Regions from separate parts of the Mesorhizobium australicum WSM2073 genome, predicted to be linked through region 2. Evidence: predicted binding sites of a transcription regulator. Region 2 holds the regulator's gene; each other region holds the start of a gene.
What was found. Region 2 encodes HrcA, which represses chaperone genes, less so after heat shock. Its sites were predicted from a motif close to GTTAGCACTCNCNNNNNGNGAGTGCTAAC; they were not measured.
Positions count from the first base shown of each region.

Region 1: groES (co-chaperone GroES) is a predicted target of HrcA. The motif match lies at 3,857-3,885, and genes of this name have one in related genera.
Region 3: MESAU_RS15405 (co-chaperone GroES) is a predicted target of HrcA. The motif match lies at 3,279-3,307, and genes of this name have one in related genera.
Region 4: groES (co-chaperone GroES) is a predicted target of HrcA. The motif match lies at 2,615-2,643, and genes of this name have one in related genera.

Region 1 covers NC_019973.1:4,727,700-4,733,488, reverse strand. Annotated here, with positions in the region: gene MESAU_RS22845 (nuclear transport factor 2 family protein) at 1-253, opposite strand, end outside; gene MESAU_RS22840 (OsmC family protein) at 271-705, opposite strand; gene MESAU_RS22835 (TetR/AcrR family transcriptional regulator) at 906-1,517, shown strand; gene groL (chaperonin GroEL) at 1,777-3,432, opposite strand; gene groES (co-chaperone GroES) at 3,498-3,794, opposite strand; gene MESAU_RS22820 (class I SAM-dependent methyltransferase) at 3,960-5,069, opposite strand; gene MESAU_RS22815 (ATP-grasp domain-containing protein) at 5,043-5,696, shown strand; gene MESAU_RS22810 (TetR/AcrR family transcriptional regulator) at 5,715-5,789, opposite strand, start outside.
Region 2 covers NC_019973.1:877,452-883,240, reverse strand. Annotated here, with positions in the region: gene rdgB (RdgB/HAM1 family non-canonical purine NTP pyrophosphatase) at 1-372, opposite strand, end outside; gene MESAU_RS04130 (VOC family protein) at 372-782, opposite strand; gene rph (ribonuclease PH) at 965-1,681, opposite strand; gene hrcA (heat-inducible transcriptional repressor HrcA) at 1,837-2,919, shown strand; gene MESAU_RS04115 (hypothetical protein) at 3,021-3,218, shown strand; gene MESAU_RS04110 (PQQ-dependent sugar dehydrogenase) at 3,303-4,667, shown strand; gene MESAU_RS04105 (LysE family translocator) at 4,787-5,404, shown strand; gene cysK (cysteine synthase A) at 5,582-5,789, shown strand, end outside.
Region 3 covers NC_019973.1:3,218,119-3,223,907, forward strand. Annotated here, with positions in the region: gene MESAU_RS15385 (glutathione S-transferase family protein) at 1-658, shown strand, start outside; gene MESAU_RS15390 (helicase HerA domain-containing protein) at 997-2,499, shown strand; gene MESAU_RS15395 (usg protein) at 2,794-3,072, opposite strand; gene MESAU_RS15405 (co-chaperone GroES) at 3,464-3,778, shown strand; gene groL (chaperonin GroEL) at 3,838-5,469, shown strand; gene MESAU_RS15415 (hypothetical protein) at 5,531-5,755, shown strand.
Region 4 covers NC_019973.1:6,040,570-6,046,358, reverse strand. Annotated here, with positions in the region: gene groL (chaperonin GroEL) at 504-2,171, opposite strand; gene groES (co-chaperone GroES) at 2,234-2,530, opposite strand; partial or broken gene MESAU_RS32145 (alanine racemase) at 2,722-2,898, opposite strand; gene MESAU_RS28915 (GNAT family N-acetyltransferase) at 3,972-4,340, opposite strand; gene MESAU_RS28910 (Crp/Fnr family transcriptional regulator) at 4,670-5,392, opposite strand.

The DNA of each region.
Region 1 (5,789 bases), 2.4 Mb from region 2:
TCTCTTCGAGGTCGAAGCGCGTCCCGGGTGCCGTAGCGATCGCCGACCACAGCTCGACGCAGGCCGCCTTGCCGGCGCGGCGCGCGCCGTCCGGCGCCGGCGTGGTGTTCTCGATCACGCAGTCCTGCGCCACCAGATCGTCGAGAGCCGAGGGATCGTGACGCTGGAACACATCGTTGTAGCGCCGCATGATTTCAGCCGTTTCGCCGGAGCGGTTGGCCGTGTTGATGTCGATGATCAATTCCTGGGTCAAGCGATTTCTCCTTCCGTTCAGTGACCTATGAGGTTCGCTTTCAGCGTGATCATGGCGACGCCGGCCAGCGCCCGCGAGACGAGGCATCCCGCCTTGGCCGACTGCGCCAGCCGCTCGAAGTCGGCGGCGGGGAGCCTGGGGACGTTCGCCTCCGTCTCCAATTCAATGCGGGTAATCGTCGGCCCGGCCGCGGTGGCGCCCAGATGCACCTTGGCGGTCGTGTGGATGTCGCTTGCGACATGACCTTCACTGCCGAGGACGGCGGTGAGCGCCATCGAGAAGCAGCCGGCATGGGCGGCCGCGATCAGTTCCTCCGGATTGGTGCCGGGGCCGTTTTCGAAGCGGGACGGGAACGAGTAGGCGCCCTCGAACACGCCGCTGCCCAGCCTGAGCCGTCCGGAACCTTCCTTGAGCGGGCCGTGCCATTCGGCCGATGCTTCGCGAATTGTCATTGCTGTCTCTCCTCTGCTTGATGAAATGAAGGCTCCGCGACCGCTTCCTCATGCATCACGAGCCAGGCCGCCGTTTTGCCCTTTCCGCCGATACTTATCCATCTCTGCCTCCGAAATATGTAGACCGATTTACATATTATGTAGACCGATTGTCATATTTCGGGCAAGCCTTATAGTGCGCACTCCTGACAGAGGTTGACATGGCGACGGACACACGCACGCGGATGATCGAGGCGACGGCACTGCTATTGCGGCGGCGCGGCTATCACGGCACGTCGCTCAACGACATTTTGAGCGCCAGCGGCGCACCCCGCGGCTCGCTCTATTTCCACTTCCCAGGCGGCAAGGACCAACTGGTGGTCGAGGTGACGCGCGCCAGCGTCGCCGAGGTAACCGAGCGTCTGGGCGAGGCTTTGGCCGCCGAACGCGACCCTGCCGTCGCCGTCCATCACATCTATCAGTCGGTGGGACGCATGCTGGAAGACAATGAGTTCTCACTCGGCTGCCCGGTCGCGCCGGTCGTGCTGGACTCGCCAGGCGATGTGCCCGACCTTGTCGAACTGTGCAGCTCGGCCTTCGAACAGTGGATCGGCTTGCTGCGTGAGGCTTTCGTCAGGGCAGGAGTGCCCGAGCGTCGCGCGCAGGCGCTGGCGTTGCTGGCCGAGTCTTCGCTGGAGGGCTTGATGGTGATTGCCCGCGCCACCCGCGACCGCTCATCGCTCAACGCAGTGGCCGATGAGGTGGCCATCCTTATCGAGCAGGCCGTGCTCGCCGGCAAGGTGGCACAGCGGGCGGAGACTACCGCTGTCTGACCGCTAGTCCCAACTGACTGCGGTGGAGCACCAGCCTCAAGAGGAAAAGAAAAGGGCGACCTCGAGGGCCGCCCTTCGGTAGCTGAATGCAGATGGAAGCGTGGATTAGAAGTCCATGCCGCCACTCAAGCCCGCTTGCGGGCTTGAGCAACTTGGATTCATGGGCGTGCTTTATGGACTTCTTAGAAGTCCATGCCGCCACTCAAGCCCGCTTGCGGGCTTGAGCAACTTGGATTCATGGGCGTGCTTTATGGACTTCTTAGAAGTCCATGCCGCCCATGCCGCCCATGCCGCCGCCGCCCATGCCGCCAGGCATGCCGCCGCCAGCCGAATCCTTCTTCGGAGCTTCGGCGATCATGGCTTCGGTGGTGACGAGCAGGCCGGCGACCGAGGCCGCGTCCTGGAGGGCCGTGCGCACGACCTTGACCGGATCGACGATACCCATGACGATCATGTCGCCATATTCGCCGGTCTGGGCGTTGTAGCCGAAGGTCGCGCCCTTGTTCTCAAGGATCTTGCCGGCAACGATCGAGGCTTCCGCACCAGCGTTGGCCGCGATCTGGCGGGCCGGAGCCTGCAGCGCACGACGAACGATGTTGATGCCGGCGGCCTGGTCGGCGTTGACGCCTGTCACCTTGATGTTGGCCGAAGCGCGCAGCAGGGCAACGCCACCGCCAGCAACGATGCCTTCTTCCACGGCCGCGCGGGTCGCGTTGAGGGCGTCATCGACGCGGTCCTTCTTTTCCTTGACTTCGACTTCCGTCGCACCGCCGACGCGGATCACCGCAACGCCGCCGGCGAGCTTCGCCAGACGTTCCTGCAGCTTCTCCTTGTCGTAGTCCGAGGTGGTCTCCTCGATCTGCTGCTTGATCTGTGCGACGCGGCCCTGGATCTCGGCTTTCTTACCGGCGCCGTCGACGATCGTGGTGTTCTCCTTGGAGATCGACACCTTCTTGGCGCGGCCGAGCATGTTGAGGCCGACATTCTCGAGCTTGATGCCGAGGTCTTCCGAAATGACCTGGCCACCGGTCAGGATGGCGATGTCTTCCAGCATGGCCTTGCGGCGATCACCGAAGCCCGGCGCCTTGACGGCGGCGATCTTCAGGCCACCACGCAGCTTGTTGACGACCAGCGTGGCGAGCGCCTCGCCTTCGACGTCTTCCGAGATGATGAGCAACGGCTTCGAGGTCTGCACGACGGCTTCGAGGACCGGCAGCATCGCCTGCAGGTTGGAGAGCTTCTTCTCGTGCAGGAGGATGTAGACGTCCTCCAGCTCGGCAACCATCTTGTCGGCGTTGGTCACGAAATAGGGCGAGAGATAGCCGCGGTCGAACTGCATGCCTTCGACGACTTCGAGTTCGGTCTCGGCGGTCTTGGCTTCCTCAACCGTGATGACGCCTTCGTTGCCGACCTTCTGCATCGCTTCCGCGATCATCTTGCCGACCGACTCGTCGCCATTGGCCGAGATCGTGCCGACCTGGGCAACTTCCTCGGAGGTCTTGATCTTCTTGGCGGCCTTGCCGAGAGCAGCGACCACTTCGGTGACGGCCAGATCGATGCCGCGCTTCAGGTCCATCGGGTTCATGCCGGCCGCAACCGACTTGTGGCCTTCCTGGACGATCGACTGCGCCAAAACGGTCGCGGTCGTGGTGCCGTCGCCGGCGATGTCGTTGGTCTTCGAAGCAACTTCGCGGACCATCTGCGCGCCCATGTTCTCGAACTTATCTTCAAGCTCGATTTCCTTGGCGACGGTGACGCCGTCCTTGGTGATGCGCGGGGCGCCGAACGACTTGTCGATGACGACGTTGCGGCCCTTGGGACCGAGCGTGACCTTCACCGCGTCGGCGAGGATGTTGACGCCGCGCAGCATGCGCTCACGGGCATCGCGAGAGAATTTTACGTCTTTGGCAGCCATGTTTTAGCTCCTGGCAGGGGCTCGGATAGAGCCCGAAAAATTCAAGTTGAGGGTGAGGCCGATAATCAGCCGATGATGCCCATGATGTCGGATTCCTTCATGATCAGAAGGTCTTCACCATTGAGCTTGACTTCGGTGCCCGACCACTTGCCGAACAGGATGCGGTCGCCGGCCTTGACGTCCAGCGGGACCAGCTTGCCAGCTTCGTCACGAGCGCCGGAGCCGACGGCGATGATCTCGCCTTCCTGCGGCTTTTCCTTCGCCGTATCCGGGATGATGATCCCGCCGGCGGTCTTGGATTCGGATTCGACCCGGCGAACGACCACGCGGTCATGAAGCGGGCGGAACTTCGACTTTGCCATTTTTTCTTCCTCGATGAGAACGGTGAGAAACAGTTCCTCCGTCCGGCGGCGCCGGACACATAGTTAGCACTCACCAAGGGCGAGTGCTAACGTGGCGCTGAAATAGGCCGCCGACCTGCCAGAGTCAAGGCGCGCGGAGCGCCTCTTCGTACGATGGCGATGAACTTATCGAAGCTTGGCCGAACCGAGCACCAGGAGCGGGCAACGTTCCGCCAGGGGATAGCTGCCGCTTGGCACGACGCGCACCTGGTCGAACCAATCTCGCGCCTCATCCTCCAGCATGGCCAGCGTCGCGAAGCTGTACCTCGTTTCGGAGCCCGCATAGACGTCGATCGTGTTGATGGATGCCATGCTCCATCCGGTGCGCGCGGCAAGGGCCTCCCGATCCGGAAACAGCTTGTCGAATGCCGCGCGGATCGCTTGAACATCGACGCTGCTGTCGCAGTCGCCAGTCGTGCACGCCATGGCGATCCGCCATTTGAGCGCGTGGAAATTCTCGATTCCGCCGGCCAGGACCAGAGCTTCGATGCCGCGCAGGTCATCCGCGGTTTCCGGCCGAGCGAACACGCGGATCGCCGCACGCCGGCCAGGCTTTAGCACCCTTGCGATTTCACCGAACAGCGAACCGCGCGCGGCCTTGGTATCGACCGCCGACAGGCAGCCGTCGCCGATGACCGCGTCGAAACATTCCCGCTCGACCGGGAGGTCAAGCCAGTTGCCGGCCATCGCCCTTCGCGAGGTGTTGTCGCCGGCCCATACGCCGGAAATCATGGCAGCCGATTGATCGATCGCCAACATCGATCTGCCTAGAACCGCCAATTCAGGTGTCACCCCAAGCAGAAGGACATCGGCATTTCCGAGATCGAGTTCGCGCTCGACTATGCCGACGGTTTCCGGCGTCGGCCGGAGCGGGGCGTCCAGGAGCTTCCAGTGCCGATGATAACTGTCCCAATGATTCGTCATGCAGACCCGTTGGAGCCCAGGAAAGTCTGGCATTGATTGATTAGAGCCGCTTAATGGAAGTGGGGATGGAAGCCAAGGGGTTAGCTGGTGGCGCGCATCATTGTCATAACGCATGAGCATGACCGGTTCCTGGGTCGCCGCGGCCTTCTGCTGCGCCGGAATAGCCGTTACATGCTTTTCGATATTCTCGAGGACCTGAAGAGGCGGGGCCATTCGGTCCGGATTCAGCCTGGCCTCTCCGGACAATTCAGCGCCGATGTCGCGGTTCTGCACGTCGATGCGACAATGACGCCGGCGGATTATCTCGAACATGCGCGGCGTTTTCCCTTATGCCTCAATGTCGGGGCCGCCGACATATCGAAACGGCGGGTAAGCGGAGCGCTTCTGGCCGAGGGCGACGGCTGGCTGGGCCCGGTCATCGTCAAAAGCAATCTCAACAACCAGGGCATTCCGGAGACACGGCTCAATCGGCGGTCGAGGCGTGCCGGCCAACCGGCTCCCTTTGCGCACGTGCCAGCCATGCCGTCCTACGAGGTCTACCAATCCCGGGACGACGTTCCCGATGGCGTCCTCGATCGTGATGATCTGGTCGTGGAAAAGTTCATCCCGGAAAAAGAACCTGACGGCTTTGCGGTGCGCTTCTGGGTGTTTTGCGGAGAGCGCGAGCGCTGCACCCGCTACGTCTCGCCAAACAGCCTGGTCAAGGCATCGGAAACGATCCGGCGCGAGCCCGCCGCTGTTCCCGACGAACTGCGCGAACGGCGGCGTGAACTCGGCTTCGACTATGGGAAATTCGATTTCGTCATGCATGAGGGCAGGGCTGTTCTCCTCGATGCCAACAAGACGCCCGGCCGCCCGCAGAACCTGGTGAAGATGTTCGCGGCCGGCGCTTCCGACCTGGCCGATGGTTTCGAAGGCCTCATCCGCCGGGCGAGATAGGCCCCCGGTTGCCGGTCGCTAAAGAAACAGCCGCAACTGGGTGTGGATGATCGATCGGTAATCCTCGATGGTCCGGCGGCTTTCCACTTCGCC
Region 2 (5,789 bases):
CGCGCCGACTTCCTGCATCGCCACTTCGGTGCGCTGCATGGCCATGGCGAAATCGCGCGAACCGTCCGGAGTCTCGGCCCAGTTCGCGGTATAGACGCCGGGCGCGCCGTCGAGCGCGTCGACGCAGAGGCCGGAATCGTCCGACAGTGCCGGCAGGCCGGTCGCCTTTGCGGCGGCAAAGGCCTTGATGTAGGCGTTTTCCTCGAAGGTGGTGCCGGTTTCGTCCGGTTCGGGCAGGCCATACGCCTTGGCTGATTTCGCCTCGAAGCCGAACGGTCCCATCAGCTCGGCGAATTCGCGCAGCTTGCCTTCATTGTGGCTGGCGACGACGATCTTCTTGCCATCAAGCGTATGGAGGTTTGGCGAGTGCATCAAAGGCCCCAGATTCTCGGCTCGGCGAACTCGATCGAATTGCCCGAAGGGTCGCGTATATAGATCGAACGGCCACCTTGCGGCCATTCGAATTCGCTTTCGATGGCGATTTTCTTCGCCAAGAGATGGGCTTTCCAGCCGTCGATTTCAGCGGCGTTTGCGGCAAAGCACAGATGGCCTTCGCCGACCGTGCCGTGCGGCGGCACTTTCAGTCGCGCATCGGGCGCGGGCGGAATCTTGGTCGCCTCGGCGTTGAAGATCAGCAGCACGCCCGGGCCACAGCGGAAGAAAAGGTGGCGGCCTTCTACCTTGCCAAGCAGGGTAAGGCCGAGGATATCGGTGTAGAAGACCTCTGCTTCAGCGAGGTCGGTGACATAGAGGGCGGATTCAAGAATGGCAGAGGGTGTCACGAGGCACCCCCCTCTGGCCTGCCGGCCATCTCCCCCGCAAGGGGGGAAATTGGCAGCGTGAGCGCCGGCTCATGGTATTCTATGCTGATTATTGGCGAAGCTCTCGACAACAGCCGATCTCCCCCCTTGCGGGGGAGATGCCCGGCAGGGCAGAGGGGGGTGCCCAGGCTCCGCATGAAAAATTAAGCCACCGCCATCTGCTGCAGGCTGACCAACCGGGAAATGCCCTTCTTGGCCAGGCCCATCAAGGCCGCGAACTGCTCTTCGGAGAAAGGCTCGCCCTCGGCGGTGCCCTGGATCTCGACGATGCCGCCCTTGCCGGTCATGACGAAATTGGCGTCGGTGCCGGCCGAGGAATCCTCGATATAGTCGAGATCGATGACCGGCTGGCCGTCATGGATGCCGCAGGAAATCGCCGCGACATGATCCTTCAGCACTTTCGAAACGCTGGCCATCTGCCGCGCTTCCATCCAGCGCAGGCAGTCATACAGCGCCACCCAGCCGCCGGTGATCGACGCGGTGCGGGTGCCGCCATCGGCCTGGATGACGTCGCAGTCGACGGTGATCTGCTGTTCGCCCAGCGCCTGCAGGTCGACCACGGCGCGTAGCGAACGGCCGATCAGCCGCTGGATTTCCAGCGTGCGGCCGCCCTGCTTGCCGGCGGAGGCCTCGCGGCGCATGCGCTCGCCTGTCGAGCGCGGCAGCATGCCATATTCGGCCGTCACCCAGCCCTTGCCGGAATTGCGCATCCAGCCAGGCACCTTTTCCTCGAGGCTGGCGGTGCACAGGACATGCGTGTCGCCGAACTTCACCAGGCACGAGCCTTCGGCATGCTTGGAGACGCCGCGCTCGAAGGAGATGGCGCGCATTTCGTCGAATTGGCGTTTGGAGGGGCGCATTCGGCCTGCTTTCTTGTCATTTTTTGAATCGTGGCCGGCTTGTAGCCCCACCAAGCCCACGGCGCAAAGGAAAATGGCCGAGCGACCCGACACAGACACCGGGTTGCGCGCGGCCCACCGAAGTCTATATCCTGGAACCGGAGGTTTTTAGCCGAATGACCAAGGCAGTCGATCCCGCCTCGCAGTCGCTGGCTCTTCAGTCACTCGACATGCGCTCGCGCGACATCTTCCGGCGCATCGTCGATTCCTATCTGCGGGACGGCGAACCCGTGGGCTCGCGCAGCCTGTCGCGCATCCTGCCGTCCTCGCTGTCGCCGGCCACCATCCGCAACGTGATGAGCGACCTCGAGCATCTCGGGCTGATCTACGCGCCGCACATCTCGGCCGGGCGCCTGCCGACCCAGGCTGGCCTGCGTTTCTTCGTCGATGCCTTCATGGAACTTGGCGACCTCTCCGACGAGGAGCGCCGCACCATCGAGGCGCAGGTGCGGGCCTCCGGCTCGGGCGCGACGCTGGAGCATATGTTGACCGAAGCCAGCCAGATGCTGTCGGGCATGTCGCGGGGCGCCGGCCTGGTGCTGGCCGCCAAGAACGAGGTGGCGCTCAAGCATATCGAATTCATCCAGCTGGAGCCGACCAAGGCGCTTGCCGTGCTGGTATCGCAGAATGGCGATGTCGAAAACCGTGTCGTCGAGCTGCCCGCCGGCATCACCGTCTCGCAACTGCACGAGGCCTCGAATTTCCTCAACGCGCATATCCGTGGCCGCACGCTGGCCGAGGCGCGCACCGAGATCGCCCGCATCAAGGAAGAGACGAGAGCCGCCCTCGACACGCTGTCGCAGGACCTCGTCGAGAAGGGGCTTGCGGTGTGGGCGGGCGCCGAAAGCGGCCTGCCGGCGCGGCTCATCGTGCGCGGCCGCGCCAATCTGCTGGAAAACGTCACCGCCCAGGCCGACATCGAACTCTTGCGCCACCTGTTCGAGGACATGGAGACGCAGGACGGGCTGATCCAATTGCTCGACCTCGCCGAGCAGGGATCGGGCGTGCGCATCTTCATCGGCTCGGAAAACAAGCTGTTCTCGCTGTCGGGCTCGTCGCTGGTGGTGGCGCCCTATCGCGACAAGGACGCCCGCGTCGTCGGCGCGCTCGGCGTCATCGGCCCGACAAGGCTGAACTATGCCCGCATCGTGCCGATGGTGGATTATACGGCACAGCTGATTTCCCGCATGCTGAGGTAAGGAGTTCGAGGAATTATTGCTTTGGTTTCCATGCCGGAATTCGACCGCGAACGACTTTCCTGGCGGGACCGTAATCCAGACAGGCTGCAAAGGAGAAAAGAATGGCGCTGGAATCGTTCAAGGCCCAGATCAGTCTGCTGCTCGAGGAGATGGTCAACCAGCCGGAGGACCAGCACGAAATTCAGGAACAGCTGCGCGAAAAACTGCGCGAGATGCGCGCCATGGGCCTGCCATTGCCGGCCGATCTCGTTGAATTGGAAAAACGCCTGGACGACGATTTTTACGCTGCCGGGACCTGACCCGAGAAGTTTTGCGCATCGTGCGCAACGGAACCCACGGGCAAACCGATCGTTGCTTTCCTTCATGACGGATTGGAGGAAGTGATGCGATTAGCCGGACTGGCGATGTCCGCACTGTTTGTCACGACCGCGGCGCTGGCCCAGCAAGCCGACCAGCCTGTGCTCAAAGGCCCGGCCGCCTTCGGCGATTGGCGGGCGGACAGGCCCGGCGTGCGCCGGCTGATCAAGCCGGAAGACCTGCCGAAACCCTATGTCACCAAATCCGCGTCCAACAGCGCCGGCGTGATCGACATGCCGGCGGACGCAAAGCCGCATTTGCCGCCGGGGTTTTCGGCCGAGTTGATCGCCTCGGGGATCGACAATCCGCGCGTCGTGCGCATCGCACCCAATGGCGACCTGTTCGTTGCCGACAGCAAGGCCAACCAGGTTCGGGTCTATCGCCTGGCGAAGGGCAGCGCGAAAGCCGCGGAGAAAAGCATCTTTGCCGGCGGTCTCAACCGGCCCTATGGCATTGCCTTCTATCCCCCTGGCAAGGACCCGCAATGGGTCTACGTCGCCAACAGCGACAGCATCGTGCGTTTTGCCTACGGCAATGGCGACCTGAAGGCCTCGGGCGAGCCGCAAACCATCGTCGCCGACATTCCTTCGACCCACCACTGGACCCGCGACATCGCCTTCTCGCCCGACGGCAAGACACTTTACCTCTCCGTCGGCTCCGGCTCGAATGTCGCCGAGGACATGGGCAAGAGGCCCAGGGGCGGGCTCGACGCCTGGGTCAAGGCTAAGCCGCTCGGCGCCAGTTGGGGTTCCGAGGCGGGCCGGGCCGAGGTCCGGGCCTTCGATCCCGACGGCAAGAACGGCCGCACAGTCGCCACCGGCTTGCGCAACTGTTCGGGCATGACCGTCCAGCCGGCGACCGGCGCGCTATGGTGTGTCGTCAACGAGCGCGACGGGCTCGGCGACAATGTGCCCGCCGAATACGCGACATCGGTCAGGGAAGGCGCCTTCTATGGCTGGCCCTGGTATTATATCGGCGACAATGAGGACCCGCGCCACAAGGGCGAGCGGTCCGATCTCGCCGGCAAGGCTGACAGTCCCGACGTGCTGATGCAGGCGCATTCGGCGCCGCTCAACATCGCCTTCTACGATGGCAAGGATTTGCCCGCCGACACCGGCTTTCCCCAGGCGTATCGAGGCGACGCCTTCGTTGCCCTGCACGGTTCGTGGAACCGCGGCAACAGGACCGGCTACAAGGTGGTCCGGCTTCTGTTCAAGGACGGCAAGCCAACCGGCGAATACGAGGATTTCATGACCGGCTTCGTCGTTTCCAATGGCGAGGTGTGGGGCCGCCCGGTCGGCGTTGCGGCGGCCGGCGACGGATCCTTGATCGTCTCCGAGGACGGCAACGGCACGATCTGGCGCGTGACTTATGGTGGCGACCGCTCCTGATCCTTGCTTGCGAACCGGGCCATTGCCGTCTGGCGCAAGCGAATCCCGCGCTCAGGGCGTTCTCCTGGAGGCCCGCCTCGTGCGACAACGGGCGCGACCGCCCTTGGACGCCAACGCCAATGACCCTCACCGGATTCCTCGCCTATAGCGCCGCTCTTGGTATCGCCGCCGCCATTCCTGGCCCCGGCATCACCGCGTTGGTCGCGCGTGCGCTGGGCTCGGGCTTTCGCTCGTCGCTGGCCATGTCCTTCGGACTCATGCTGGGCGATCTCACCTACCTGACCGCCGTGGTGCTGGGCCTCGCCTTCGTCGCGCAGGAGTTCGGCATGGTTTTCCTGGCCATCAAATGGGCCGGCGTCGCCTACCTGGCTTTTCTCGGCTGGCGCTTCTGGACCGCCGGCATCACACCCGAAACCATCGAAGCCAGGAAGGGAAAGGGCGGCTTGCTGTCGAGCTTCGTCGCCGGCCTCACCGTGACGCTCGGCAACCCCAAGACGATGATCTTCTACCTCGCCATCACGCCGACCATCGTCGACCTGAAGACGATCGCGCTTGCCGATTACGGCATTCTCGTCGCGCTGACGGTCGTCGTCCTGTTCGTCGTGCTGGTTCCTTACCTGGCGCTGGCGGCCAAGGCGCGCTGGTTCCTGAAGTCGCCGCGCGCGCTGAAGGTGCTGAACCGCACCGCCGGCGCCTTCATGGTTGGCGCGGCGGCGGCGATCGCCGCTCGTCAGTAGGTCGTTTCGGCCAAACCATTCCCTGCCCCGGCTGTTTCGGGAAATGCTTTTCCGAGGGCCAGGCGTTTTCAGCACGCGCCCCACTCGGATATTTTCCAGCCGCAGCCTATCTTGCGCGGTTGAAAGCCCTATTCTGTCGGCTACTGCCAATTGCCTGAAATCCAGGGAGCGAAACCAATGAACAAGCCCGTCACTTCAGCCCGCGTGCCCGGCCGCGGCCGCATCTACGATTCCATCACCGACACGATCGGCGACACGCCCCTGGTACGGCTCGACAAGTTCGCCAAGGAGAAGGGCATCGTCGCCAATCTGGTCGCCAAGCTCGAATTCTTCAATCCGATCGCCTCGGTCAAGGACCGTATCGGCGTAGCGATGATCGAGGCGC
Region 3 (5,789 bases), 2.3 Mb from region 2:
CTTCAGCCGCAACCCCAATCCGCGCCTGGGGGTCGCGGTGGCGCGTCATCTCGGGGCGAGGGTGACCTTCGAATTCGCGTCGCCGTTCGCGCCGGGGCAAGCGGAGCGATTCCGGCCCCTCAACCCCAACCTTTCCCTGCCCATACTGGTCTGGCTCGGCGGAAGCTTGTGGGAGGCCGACGCCATAGCCTGCCGGTTGTCGCGCGACATGGGGTCCGATTTCTGGCGCAGCGGCGACGATGAGCCCGAGATGATCCGCTGGCTGAGTTGGGGCAAGGAGAATTTCATGCGGGCCTGCGACATGGTGCATTTCGAGCGCGGCACCAAGCAGCGTTATCACATCGGGCCGATCGATCACCAACTGGTCGAGGATGGGCTGAAACTGTTTCACACGACGGCGGCGATCCTGGAGACCGCGCTTGCGGGCCGGCAATGGCTGGTCGGAGACGAAGTTTCTTATGCCGACTTCCGCATGGCGACCTTCCTGCCTTTCAACGATGTCGCGGGCCTGCCGCTCGGCGACTATCGACTGGTCGATCGCTGGTATCGGCGGCTTGAAGCGATCAACGCCTGGCGTGATCCCTTCGAGGGTCTGGACGCGCCGCGATTGCCGCCAGTCCCAGGACAGGTCGAGCCGCATGAGGCGCCGAGGCTGTAGTCGAAAGGGGTGGCGACCGGCGTATACGTTTGGAGAGAAACTTGAAAACGCCGGCCGCCATTTGGGGGCGTTGGGGTGCATCGCTTTGGGGGGCGATGCAGAGGCCAGGCTAAGCGGCTGGCCGGCCGCCGCAATCGAAACGCCGGCCCATGGTGAACAGGTGGTTACTATCCACAGGTCAGGGCCGCAATCCGGCAGGCCCGCCGGATTGCGGCCGTCCATCGCGGCCAGATCTTCATTGTCTCGGCTGTGCGCAACGCGAATCGCCGGCCATGCCACGCTCGACGGGCCGCGATCGGATTGCTAAGCCCGTCCGCGAAGGAGCTGATGAGTCTGGCATGACCGTTGCGATCGAGATGGGACACACGACAGCGGGCGCGCCGGCGAAACTCGATCTCGAGGAGTTGCTGGCGACCCGCCTTCTGGTGCAGGGCAATTCGGGGTCCGGCAAGTCGCACCTCTTGCGGCGCCTCTTGGAACAGAGCGCGCCTTGGGTGCAGCAGACCATCATTGATCCGGAAGGCGACTTCGTATCTCTGGGCGAACGCTACGGCCATCTGGTGATCGATGCCGAGGAGCATACCGAGCGCGGCCTGCAGGCGGCCGGCGAGCGGGCGCGCATCCACCGCGTCTCGACCGTGCTCAACCTCGAAGGCCTCGATGCCGAGAACCAGATGCGGCGCGCCGCCGCTTTCCTCGGCGGGCTGTTCGAGGTCGCGCGCGACCACTGGTACCCGATGCTGGTGGTGGTCGACGAAGCTCAGCTTTTCGCGCCGGCGGTGGCCGGCGAGGTGTCGGACGAGGCGCGCAAGCTTTCGCTCGGCGCCATGACCAACCTGATGTGCCGGGGCCGCAAGCGCGGGCTTGCCGGCATCATCGCCACGCAGCGGCTGGCCAAGCTCGCCAAGAACGTCGCGGCGGAAGCCTCCAATTTCCTGATGGGCCGCACCTTCCTCGATATCGATATGGCGCGCGCGGCCGATCTCCTGGGCATGGAGCGGCGGCAGGCGGAGGCCTTCCGCGATCTGGAGCGCGGCCAGTTCATGGCGCTGGGGCCGGCACTGTCGCGCCGGCCGCTCGGCCTGCGCATCGGCCCGACCGACACCAGCCCGCGCAACGGCACGCCCAAGCTGATGCCGCTGCCGGAGGCGGCGCTCGAGGATGCCCGCGCCATCATCCTGGCCGCCCCGCCGCCCGAGACGATGCGCGCGCCGCGCCGGGTGGCGTCGCCGGACCTGCTCGACCAGTTGATGGCAGCGAAGTCGGCTGCGCTGGAAATCCGCCCCGAACCGGCGGAGCCGCAAGTCAGCGCCGAGGATCTGGCGGAGCGGCGCGAGCGGGTGGACCGCGTGCTGCGCGCCATTCTTGCACAACCCGACGCGGGCTTCCGCGTGATCGGGGTGCTCTACCAGGAGTTTGTCGTGCGCTGCCGCATCGAGGGGCTCGCCTCGGTCGTGCCTGATCTGCCCGCCTTCCGCCGCATGTTGACGCGCGCCCGTGCCGGGCTGGGGGCCGAAGCCAGCGAGGACGATGTGTGGCGTGACGTCTCGGTGCGCGCTTCGCTGCTGCCCGAGGACATGCAAGGCGTGTTCATGATGATCGCGCGCGCGGCGAAGGAGGGCTGGCCGTGCCCGAGCGATGGCGCGATCGCCCGCGCCTACGGCTCGCATTCCATGCGCCGCGCCCGGCGGCTGCTCACCTATATCGAGGAGCAGGGCCTCATCGTCTGCCAGGTCGACGGCACGGGGAAGCGCACCGTGACGCTGGTCGAACTCGCCTGGGCAACGGCGCCCGGCGATCCCAATGCCGAGGGGGCGGAGCAGGGAAGCCTGGCTTTGTGAGGGCATCCAACGTGGCCGTGGCGGCACTGCGATCTCATCGACGAACGCTGATCCGCTGGTTCTCGATGGCGGACCTGGCGGCGGCCGGCATCGCCTCACTGGCCCTTGCGCGGTCCCCGGCAAGCGGCGCAAGGTAGCTGGTGCCGGGAACCCGCGGCTCGATCCTTGCCGGGCTCGGCGTGGCGCTGGTCAATCATCGTATCTGAAGCTTGCTCGCAGACGGCGGGTGCGAAGGCGATGGTGAGGTCGCTGGTCGGCTTCTGGTAAGGTCAGCACCGCGCGATGACGCCGCCCTTACTGGACCGTGATGACACCGTCGACCGCCCGCCATTCCGATGGGGTGATGAGCCGGTGGTGGGCGATGTGGACGGAGTGAAGCGGCCCGTCCAATTCGCGCTCCCAATAGGAGAGAAAGCCCTTGAGTTCGGGGAACTCCGGCGCCAGGTCGTAGTCCTGCCAGACATAAAGCTGCAGCAGGCTCCGATGGTCAGGCAGACGGTAATGGATTTGTGCGGTGGTCAGGCCATAGCCTTCCATCTGGAGGCGGAACTCCTTGCTGACGCTTGCGATCATTCGTGTCTCCTTTCGGCGGCAGCGGTGGCCGCAACGGCGAAAAAGTCTCTCGGCCCATCAATGTGCGCCGTCGGTAAACAACTCCTTCAGAGGGTGAGCGGTTCCGGCGCCGGCGATGGTACCGGCTCGGATAATTTTGCCGGATCTAGGCGTAAATTCAAGGGGCGGCTCCCGACGCAGAGCGAATAAGACCGCTATAACAGTGAGTTGGCACTCCGACGGCGTGAGTGCTAAAATTTTCTGGCCGGCCTCTTGAAACCGAAAAAAGGGAAAACTAGCTCGATATGCGCGCGCGATGCCTGACAAAGGGTCGCCGCATTCCGCATCGGCCCGAATTGCCGGTCCGGTGTGGAGGAAGCTGAAAACCTGTTTGTCCCAAGAGGAGAACGACATGGCGTTCCGTCCATTGCATGACCGTATCTTGGTCCGCCGCATCGAGGCCGAGGAAAAGACCTCCGGCGGCATCATCATTCCCGATACCGCCAAGGAAAAACCGCAGGAAGGCGAAGTCATCGCCGTCGGTCCCGGCGCGCGCGACGACAGCGGCAAACTGACCGAGCTGGATGTCAGGGTGGGTGACCGTATCCTTTTCGGCAAATGGTCCGGCACCGAGATCAAGCTCAATGGCGAGGATCTGCTCATCATGAAGGAAAGTGACGTGATGGGCGTGATCGAACAGACCGCGCAAGTGAAGAAGGCCGCCTGACGGCTTCTTAGAAAATCCACCAGTCAACGAATGCTGCCTAGAGATAGAGGAGTGATCCAATGGCTGCCAAAGAGGTAAAATTCCATACCGAAGCGCGCGAGAAGATGCTGCGCGGCGTCGATATCCTGGCCAATGCGGTGAAGGTGACGCTCGGTCCCAAGGGCCGCAACGTCGTCATCGACAAGTCGTTCGGTGCGCCGCGCATTACCAAGGATGGCGTCACCGTCGCCAAGGAAATCGAGCTTGAGGACAAGTTCGAGAACATGGGCGCGCAGATGGTGCGCGAAGTCGCCTCCAAGACCAATGACCTTGCTGGCGACGGCACCACCACCGCGACCGTGCTGGCCCAGGCCATCGTCAAGGAGGGCGCCAAGGCCGTTGCCTCGGGCATGAACCCGATGGACCTGAAGCGCGGCATCGACAAGGCGGTGGACGCCGTCGTCGCCGAGCTGAAGGCCAACGCCCGCAAGGTGACCCGCAACGACGAGATCGCGCAGGTCGGTACCATCTCCGCCAATGGCGACGCCGAGATCGGCCGCTTCCTCGCCGAAGCGATGGAGAAGGTCGGCAATGAAGGCGTCATTACGGTGGAGGAAGCCAAGACAGCCGAGACCGAGTTGGAAGTCGTCGAAGGCATGCAGTTCGACCGTGGCTATCTCTCGCCCTATTTCGTCACCAACCAGGACAAGATGCGCGTCGAACTTGACGAGCCCTACGTGCTGATCCACGAAAAGAAGCTCGCCAACCTGCAGGCGCTGCTTCCGGTGCTGGAAGCGGTGGTCCAGTCGGGCAAGCCGCTGCTGATCATCGCCGAGGATGTCGAGGGCGAGGCGCTGGCGACGCTGGTCGTCAACAAGCTGCGCGGCGGCCTCAAGGTCGCGGCCGTCAAGGCGCCGGGCTTCGGCGACCGCCGCAAGGCCATGCTGGAAGACATCGCGATCCTCACCGGCGGCACCGCGATCTCCGAGGATCTCGGCATCAAGCTCGAGAATGTGACGCTGGAGATGCTGGGCCGCGCCAAGAAGGTGGTGATCGAAAAGGAAAACACCACCATCGTCGACGGCGTCGGGCGCAAGGAAGAAATCCAGGGCCGCGTCGCGCAGATCAAGGCCCAGATCGAGGAGACCACCTCCGACTATGACCGCGAGAAGCTGCAGGAGCGGCTGGCCAAGCTTGCCGGTGGTGTCGCGGTGATCCGCGTCGGCGGCTCGACCGAGGTTGAGGTCAAGGAGCGCAAGGACCGCGTCGACGATGCCTTGCACGCGACCCGCGCGGCTGTCGAGGAAGGCGTGCTGCCCGGCGGCGGCGTCGCGCTGCTTCGGGCCGCCAAGGCGCTCGATGCTGTCCAGACGGACAATGCCGACCAGAAGACCGGTGTCGAGATCGTGCGCCGCGCCATCGAGACGCCGGTCCGCCAGATCGCGGAAAATGCCGGTGCTGAAGGCTCGATCATCGTCGGCAAGCTGCGCGAGAAGGGCGAATTCGGCTGGGGCTGGAACGCTCAGACCAACGAGTTCGGCGATCTCTATGGCCAGGGCGTGATCGACCCCGCCAAGGTGGTGCGCACCGCGCTGCAGGATGCCGCGTCGGTCGCCGGCCTGCTGGTGACCACCGAGGCAATGGTGGCCGAGAAGCCGAAGAAGGAAGCCGCCAGCCCGGCAATGCCGGCCGGCGCCGGCATGGACTTCTGAGGTCCGACCAGTCCGCCCGCTCCCTCGACAGGGAGCGGGCATCGGTTGAAGGGAGAGAGATATGGATGCGCTTGCTGACCTTGGGCCCGTGCCCGCGCCGACACATCAGGCAAAGGAGTTCCTGGCCTATGAAAGCGAATGCCGCGGTGCGTTGAAGCCGCTGCTGGCGGAACTGCTCGACAGGGCCGAAGCCGCCGGCTGGAAGCGGCGGACCGTTGCCGCGACGCTGATGTTCCTGGCCGCGCAACAGGTGTCGGAGGCGTCCGAGGCCTCGGCCGGCGGCTGAGCGCTGACATTCAGTCCCCTGAACCTTACGGGCA
Region 4 (5,789 bases), 1.0 Mb from region 2:
CATAAAGTCGTCAGAAGCCTCTGGCCGAGTCGATCCGGTCCTAGATGACACAGGAGGATTCGCTGACCGTCCAATGGCCCGCCCTTCACAGCAGTGATGCGGCGAGCAGGCTTCGTTCGCGGTCTGGCAAGGTCTCGAGACGACCGGCTGCTTGTGCTTGGGATCGAGGTCATGGCCGAGGGCGTGGAGACAGAGGCAGCCGACAAATTCTGCACAAGCTTGGCTGCAGAACCGCTCAGGGCTTCCTATTCTCAGCGGGGGTCCCTCTGCCCCAATCACTTGAATTTGCAGTAAAGGAGCACGCGAAAGAGTTGTGACCGGTACCAGCTGTTGCTGACTGCATCAAGAAGAGCGTCAAAGGACGAGATGGGTGCTGGAAATGGACATGAGGTAATAGGCGGTATAAAGCGGCCAGTACGACGATGTAGCTGTGGTTCCGCGAAGTTGTGCAAAAAAAGGGCGGCATCGCTGCCGCCCTTTCCGTATTGCGCAGGTAGCGTGGATTAGAAATCCATGCCGCCCATGCCGCCCATGCCGCCCATGCCGCCGCCGCCCATGCCGCCAGGCATGCCGCCGCCGCCAGCCGACTCCTTCTTCGGAGCCTCCGCGATCATGGCTTCGGTGGTGACCAGCAGGCCGGCGACCGAGGCCGCGTCCTGAAGAGCCGTGCGCACGACCTTGACCGGATCGACGATACCCATGGCGATCATGTCGCCATATTCGCCGGTCTGGGCGTTGTAGCCGAACGTCGCGCCCTTGTTCTCAAGGATCTTGCCGGCAACGATCGATGCTTCCGCACCGGCGTTGGCCGCGATCTGGCGGGCCGGAGCCTGCAGCGCACGACGAACGATGTTGATGCCAGCGGCCTGGTCGGAGTTGACGCCGACAACGTTGATGCTCAGCGAAGCGCGCAGCAGTGCGACGCCACCACCAGCAACGATGCCTTCTTCGACGGCCGCGCGGGTCGCGTTGAGGGCGTCATCGACGCGGTCCTTCTTTTCCTTGACTTCGACTTCCGTCGCACCGCCGACGCGGATCACCGCAACGCCGCCGGCGAGCTTCGCCAGACGTTCCTGCAGCTTCTCCTTGTCGTAGTCCGAGGTGGTCTCCTCGATCTGCTGCTTGATCTGGGCAACGCGGCCCTGGATCTCGGCCTTCTTGCCGGCGCCGTCGACGATGGTGGTGTTCTCCTTGGAGATCGACACCTTCTTGGCGCGGCCGAGCATGTTAAGGCCGACGTTCTCGAGCTTGATGCCGAGGTCTTCCGAGATGACCTGGCCACCGGTGAGGATGGCGATGTCTTCAAGCATGGCCTTGCGGCGATCACCGAAGCCCGGCGCCTTGACGGCGGCGATCTTCAGGCCGCCACGCAGCTTGTTGACGACCAGCGTGGCCAGAGCCTCGCCTTCGACGTCTTCCGAGATGATGAGCAGCGGCTTCGAGGTCTGCACGACGGCTTCGAGAACCGGCAGCATGGCCTGGAGGTTGGAGAGCTTCTTCTCGTGCAGGAGGATGTAGACGTCCTCGAGCTCGGCAACCATCTTGTCGGCGTTGGTGACGAAGTAGGGCGAGAGGTAGCCGCGGTCGAACTGCATGCCTTCGACGACTTCGAGTTCGGTCTCGGCGGTCTTGGCTTCCTCGACGGTGATGACGCCTTCGTTGCCGACCTTCTGCATCGCTTCCGCGATCATCTTGCCGACCGACTCGTCGCCATTACCGGCGATCGTGCCGACCTGGGCAACTTCCTCGGAGGTCTTGATCTTCTTGGCGTTCTTGATCAGCGTCGCGACGACTTCGGTCACGGCCAGATCGATGCCGCGCTTCAGGTCCATCGGGTTCATGCCGGCGGCAACGGCCTTGTGGCCTTCCTGGACGATCGACTGCGCCAGAACGGTCGCGGTCGTCGTGCCGTCGCCGGCGATGTCGTTGGTCTTCGAAGCAACTTCGCGGACCATCTGCGCGCCCATGTTCTCGAACTTGTCTTCAAGCTCGATTTCCTTGGCGACGGTGACGCCGTCCTTAGTGATGCGCGGGGCGCCGAACGACTTGTCGATGACGACGTTGCGGCCCTTGGGGCCGAGCGTGACCTTCACCGCGTCGGCGAGGATGTTGACGCCGCGCAGCATGCGTTCGCGGGCATCACGGGAGAATTTGACGAGCTTCACAGCCATTTTTTTGCTCCTGGGCAATTCGGCCTAAATTCAGATTGGATGTGATGAAAGGCGACGGCGTGTCAGCCGATGATGCCCATCACGTCGGATTCCTTCATGATCAGAAGGTCTTCGCCATTGAGCTTGACTTCGGTGCCCGACCACTTGCCGAACAGGATGCGGTCGCCAGCCTTGACGTCCAGCGGGACCAGCTTGCCGGCTTCGTCGCGGGCGCCGGAACCGACGGCAATGATCTCGCCTTCCTGCGGCTTTTCCTTTGCCGTGTCCGGGATGATGATCCCGCCCGCGGTTTTGGATTCGGATTCGACCCGGCGAACGACCACGCGGTCATGAAGCGGGCGGAACTTCGACTTTGCCATTTTTTCTTCCTCGGTGAGAGCGGTGAGAAACACCGTCCGGCCCACGCCGGACAAACTGCAAAGCCCGGCTTTGCCGGACTCGTTGTTAGCACTCATCACGAGTGAGTGCTAACAACGGGAGGATTAAGGGGTAAGCCGGAGATAGTCAAGACGAAATAGGGCAGGCGAACGAGCAAAAGTTCATCAAGCTCTCAGGCAAGGGACCACGGCACGTGAGCGAAGCTGGCAGCAGCCGGCCGGAGATTCCTCAAGGGAAACAAGCGCGCCTGAATAGGCGCCGCAACATCAGCCGAGCCGGTGCAGAAGCAGGCGACGGCCAACTGGCGGCCGCCGATCTCGACAGCCGCGACAACCGCCTCGGTACATACGATGCTCCAGTCGATGGCGAGATCGTGAAGCGCCTCGCACTTTGACATTGCCTCCTGGATTTTGTTTTCGCCGAAGGTGCTGATGCCGACCTCGAAGGCATATCGCAGGATCTGGGCCGGCACCGTCTTGGTGACTGGCAGCAAACGCACGGAGGCTCGGTCGCGCCCGGCCCGTGCGCAAGCAAGCGTGATGCGCTCTTCAACCGACGCCAGATTGGTGCGGAAGCGGGTAAGGGGATTAGGCCCGAAGCGTTCGACGTCCTCGGGCGAAAGCGGCGGATTGTTCGTGCCCATTGTGATCTGCCCATCCGCCGATTGAAACAGTTGAACACTCCTGCTGACTTCGTCATTTGGCATTCTCAGCAGTGCGACAAGTTTTGACAATTTATGTTCGCCTACCATCCCCAGCGGCTTTGGAGGGCTAAGAGCCTGTGAATTTCTTTGAAGAATCCGTTGCAACGCCTGCATGCTGCGCGGGGGCTGATCAGGCAGCGAGACTTGCGAACTGCTTGGGCGAGGAGGCATTCGGATTGAAGGGGTATCTCGCTTGTGGTTTGCTCAAAACCAGGACGCAGGGGTTGCTGCCGCTTAACTTACAATTGGTCGGCCAGCCCACCACGGCTGTCGCCGCATCACCGCACCTGCGCACAGGTGCGCTTCGCGAGGAAGTCCATTCGGGAACAAACCCACTCGCAGTGCTGGTAGTCGGCAAGCGGTTTGTCGCTGCCAAGCTCATCAGGTGCGCTCAATCTGCCGCGGCACCCGACGCCCTCAGAATGGACATGGCGCGGTCGATTCACACTAGAGCCGCCCCGGTAGGATCGGCTCCGTCGGCCAGACCAGACGGTGGCTGACCTTTCTCAACTCCAACCAATCAGGGGCGCCAGGAACAGTTCTGGGAGTGGCTCGCGAGTGATATCGGTACGCGAGGCAGCGCGCCTCGTCCAAGGGTGAAGATGCGCAGCCGAACTTGATCTGCCACATGCCGGCTTCGAACTCGCCCACGCGACCGTTTCTGGCGAAGTGACCCTGCATTACACCTGTGTAGTTTGGCGTAGGTTGGGACAGATTTTCTAAATAGTCCGGCGGAGCCGAGGGCCGACTTCCTCGAACCCGTCCCGTAAGTAGAAATCGAGCGTGCGTTTACATTTTGGTTGCGCGGGTGCTCCAACCTCAAGTCGCTTCCAACCACGAGCGCGGCCTTCCTGCAAGGCGACCTCGAGCAGACAAGGGGCAATCCCTTTGGAGCGCATCTCGGGTCGAACATACAGCTCCGAGATCTGGCCGAACTTGCCTCCTGCATAGATCGCTGTGCACTCATTCAGTACGATTATGCCGGCCGGCTCGCCACCTTCACTTGCGATTACAGCGACCGCGCCAGCGTTGGCAAGCACTGTCGCCGACGAAGTCGGGCGTGGGCGCTTTCCCGCCAGAGAGTTCATCGAGTAGCGCGTGAATGAAACGGGCGACCGTCTCTGCGTCCAATGAGTTGGCCCGTCGAGTAGATACGAAGGCATGGTTTCTCCTTCTCCTAGTGGTCGGCGTCCCGATTCGTGCTGCCAATCGCAACCTGCGCTTGCAAAAAACGGAACTGGGAATCCGTGCATGATGGAGGGCTGCTCTCCTTTATGGCAAGCCATTCTTGGGAAAGCAAAACCGTCGCACGCTCGTCCAAGCCAGGAATCCCTTACACCATCTGACCGCACTCGAAGCAAGATTCTGCTTAGCTGCTAGCGAGGACCGAGCTTGCGGACCCCGACAGACCCCATGGTCACCGTCGGGCGATTTCCCCAATCAGCCGAACATATTCGCCTTCCGGTTGCCCATATGTGCCAGCTGCTTGGGCAACGAGGCCATGGCGGTCTCGAATGACGATTTCACCTCGTCGCGAACGGATGAGGCCACGGCCCTCGAGCACTTGGAGCCCAACGGTGACCCCCGGCCGCCTTACGCCGAGCATAACAGACAAGAACTCGTGTGTGATCGTAATGCGTTTGTCGTGAATTCGGTCGTCACACATCAGCAGCCACCGCGCCAGGCGCTCTTCAAGACTCGCCCGTGCGTTCATAAGGGCCGTATAGCTCGCCTGAATGTGAAGATAGTGGACATAGCGCAAGAGGAAGAGACGCAACGTCGGGCTGTCCACCAGAATCGTCTTGAATGGCTCAACTCCGATTCGCACTGCATTGCCTGCGAATTGCACGTAACAATCGTGCGCGGCATAGTCGGCACCCATCACCAGCGCGGAACTAGTCATTCCCTCTAAGCCAATGAGGCCAACTTCGGCATCCTTGCCGTCCGAAGTCATCGCGACAACAGAGCCGATGCCTTCCTCGAGGAAGTAAATCGCCTCTATCCTTGAACCGGCAGTCTCCAACGGCATTCTCAGATCAAGGGCACATCGCTCAAAATGCGGCTCCAAACGCGCGAGGTCGTCCGCGTTAAGCCGTCGCAGCAATTCGTTTTTGTAGGAAGCATTCACTGGATTGGTCATGGCTCAATCCCACTTGGGGCAAGAGCATTCCAATCTCCTTGCCGTCCGCGCCCGTAAAAACGTGCAGACGATCTTGTGACACTACGCGCCTTGGTACGACAATGACAGCGGAATGCGAATCGATGCACGGCGAGCCCCCGCCGCGTGATTACAAAAGACGCGAGAAGTATGTCAGAGTGGGAAACGTACCAAACTCAGCTTTGTACGAAACCGACATTCTGAAGTCCCAGCTCTTTCCCGTTACCTGTCGTCCTAGCGCGCCGATTCCCTTGAGCTTCGTGATAATCGCACGAACTCCGGCATTTAGAGCCGGCGCGCTTTCAAATCGTAACTGTTCACTGAGAACGACACCTCGCGCTCGGGGATGCCGCTAGATGTAACCACTCCCCAATGCCGC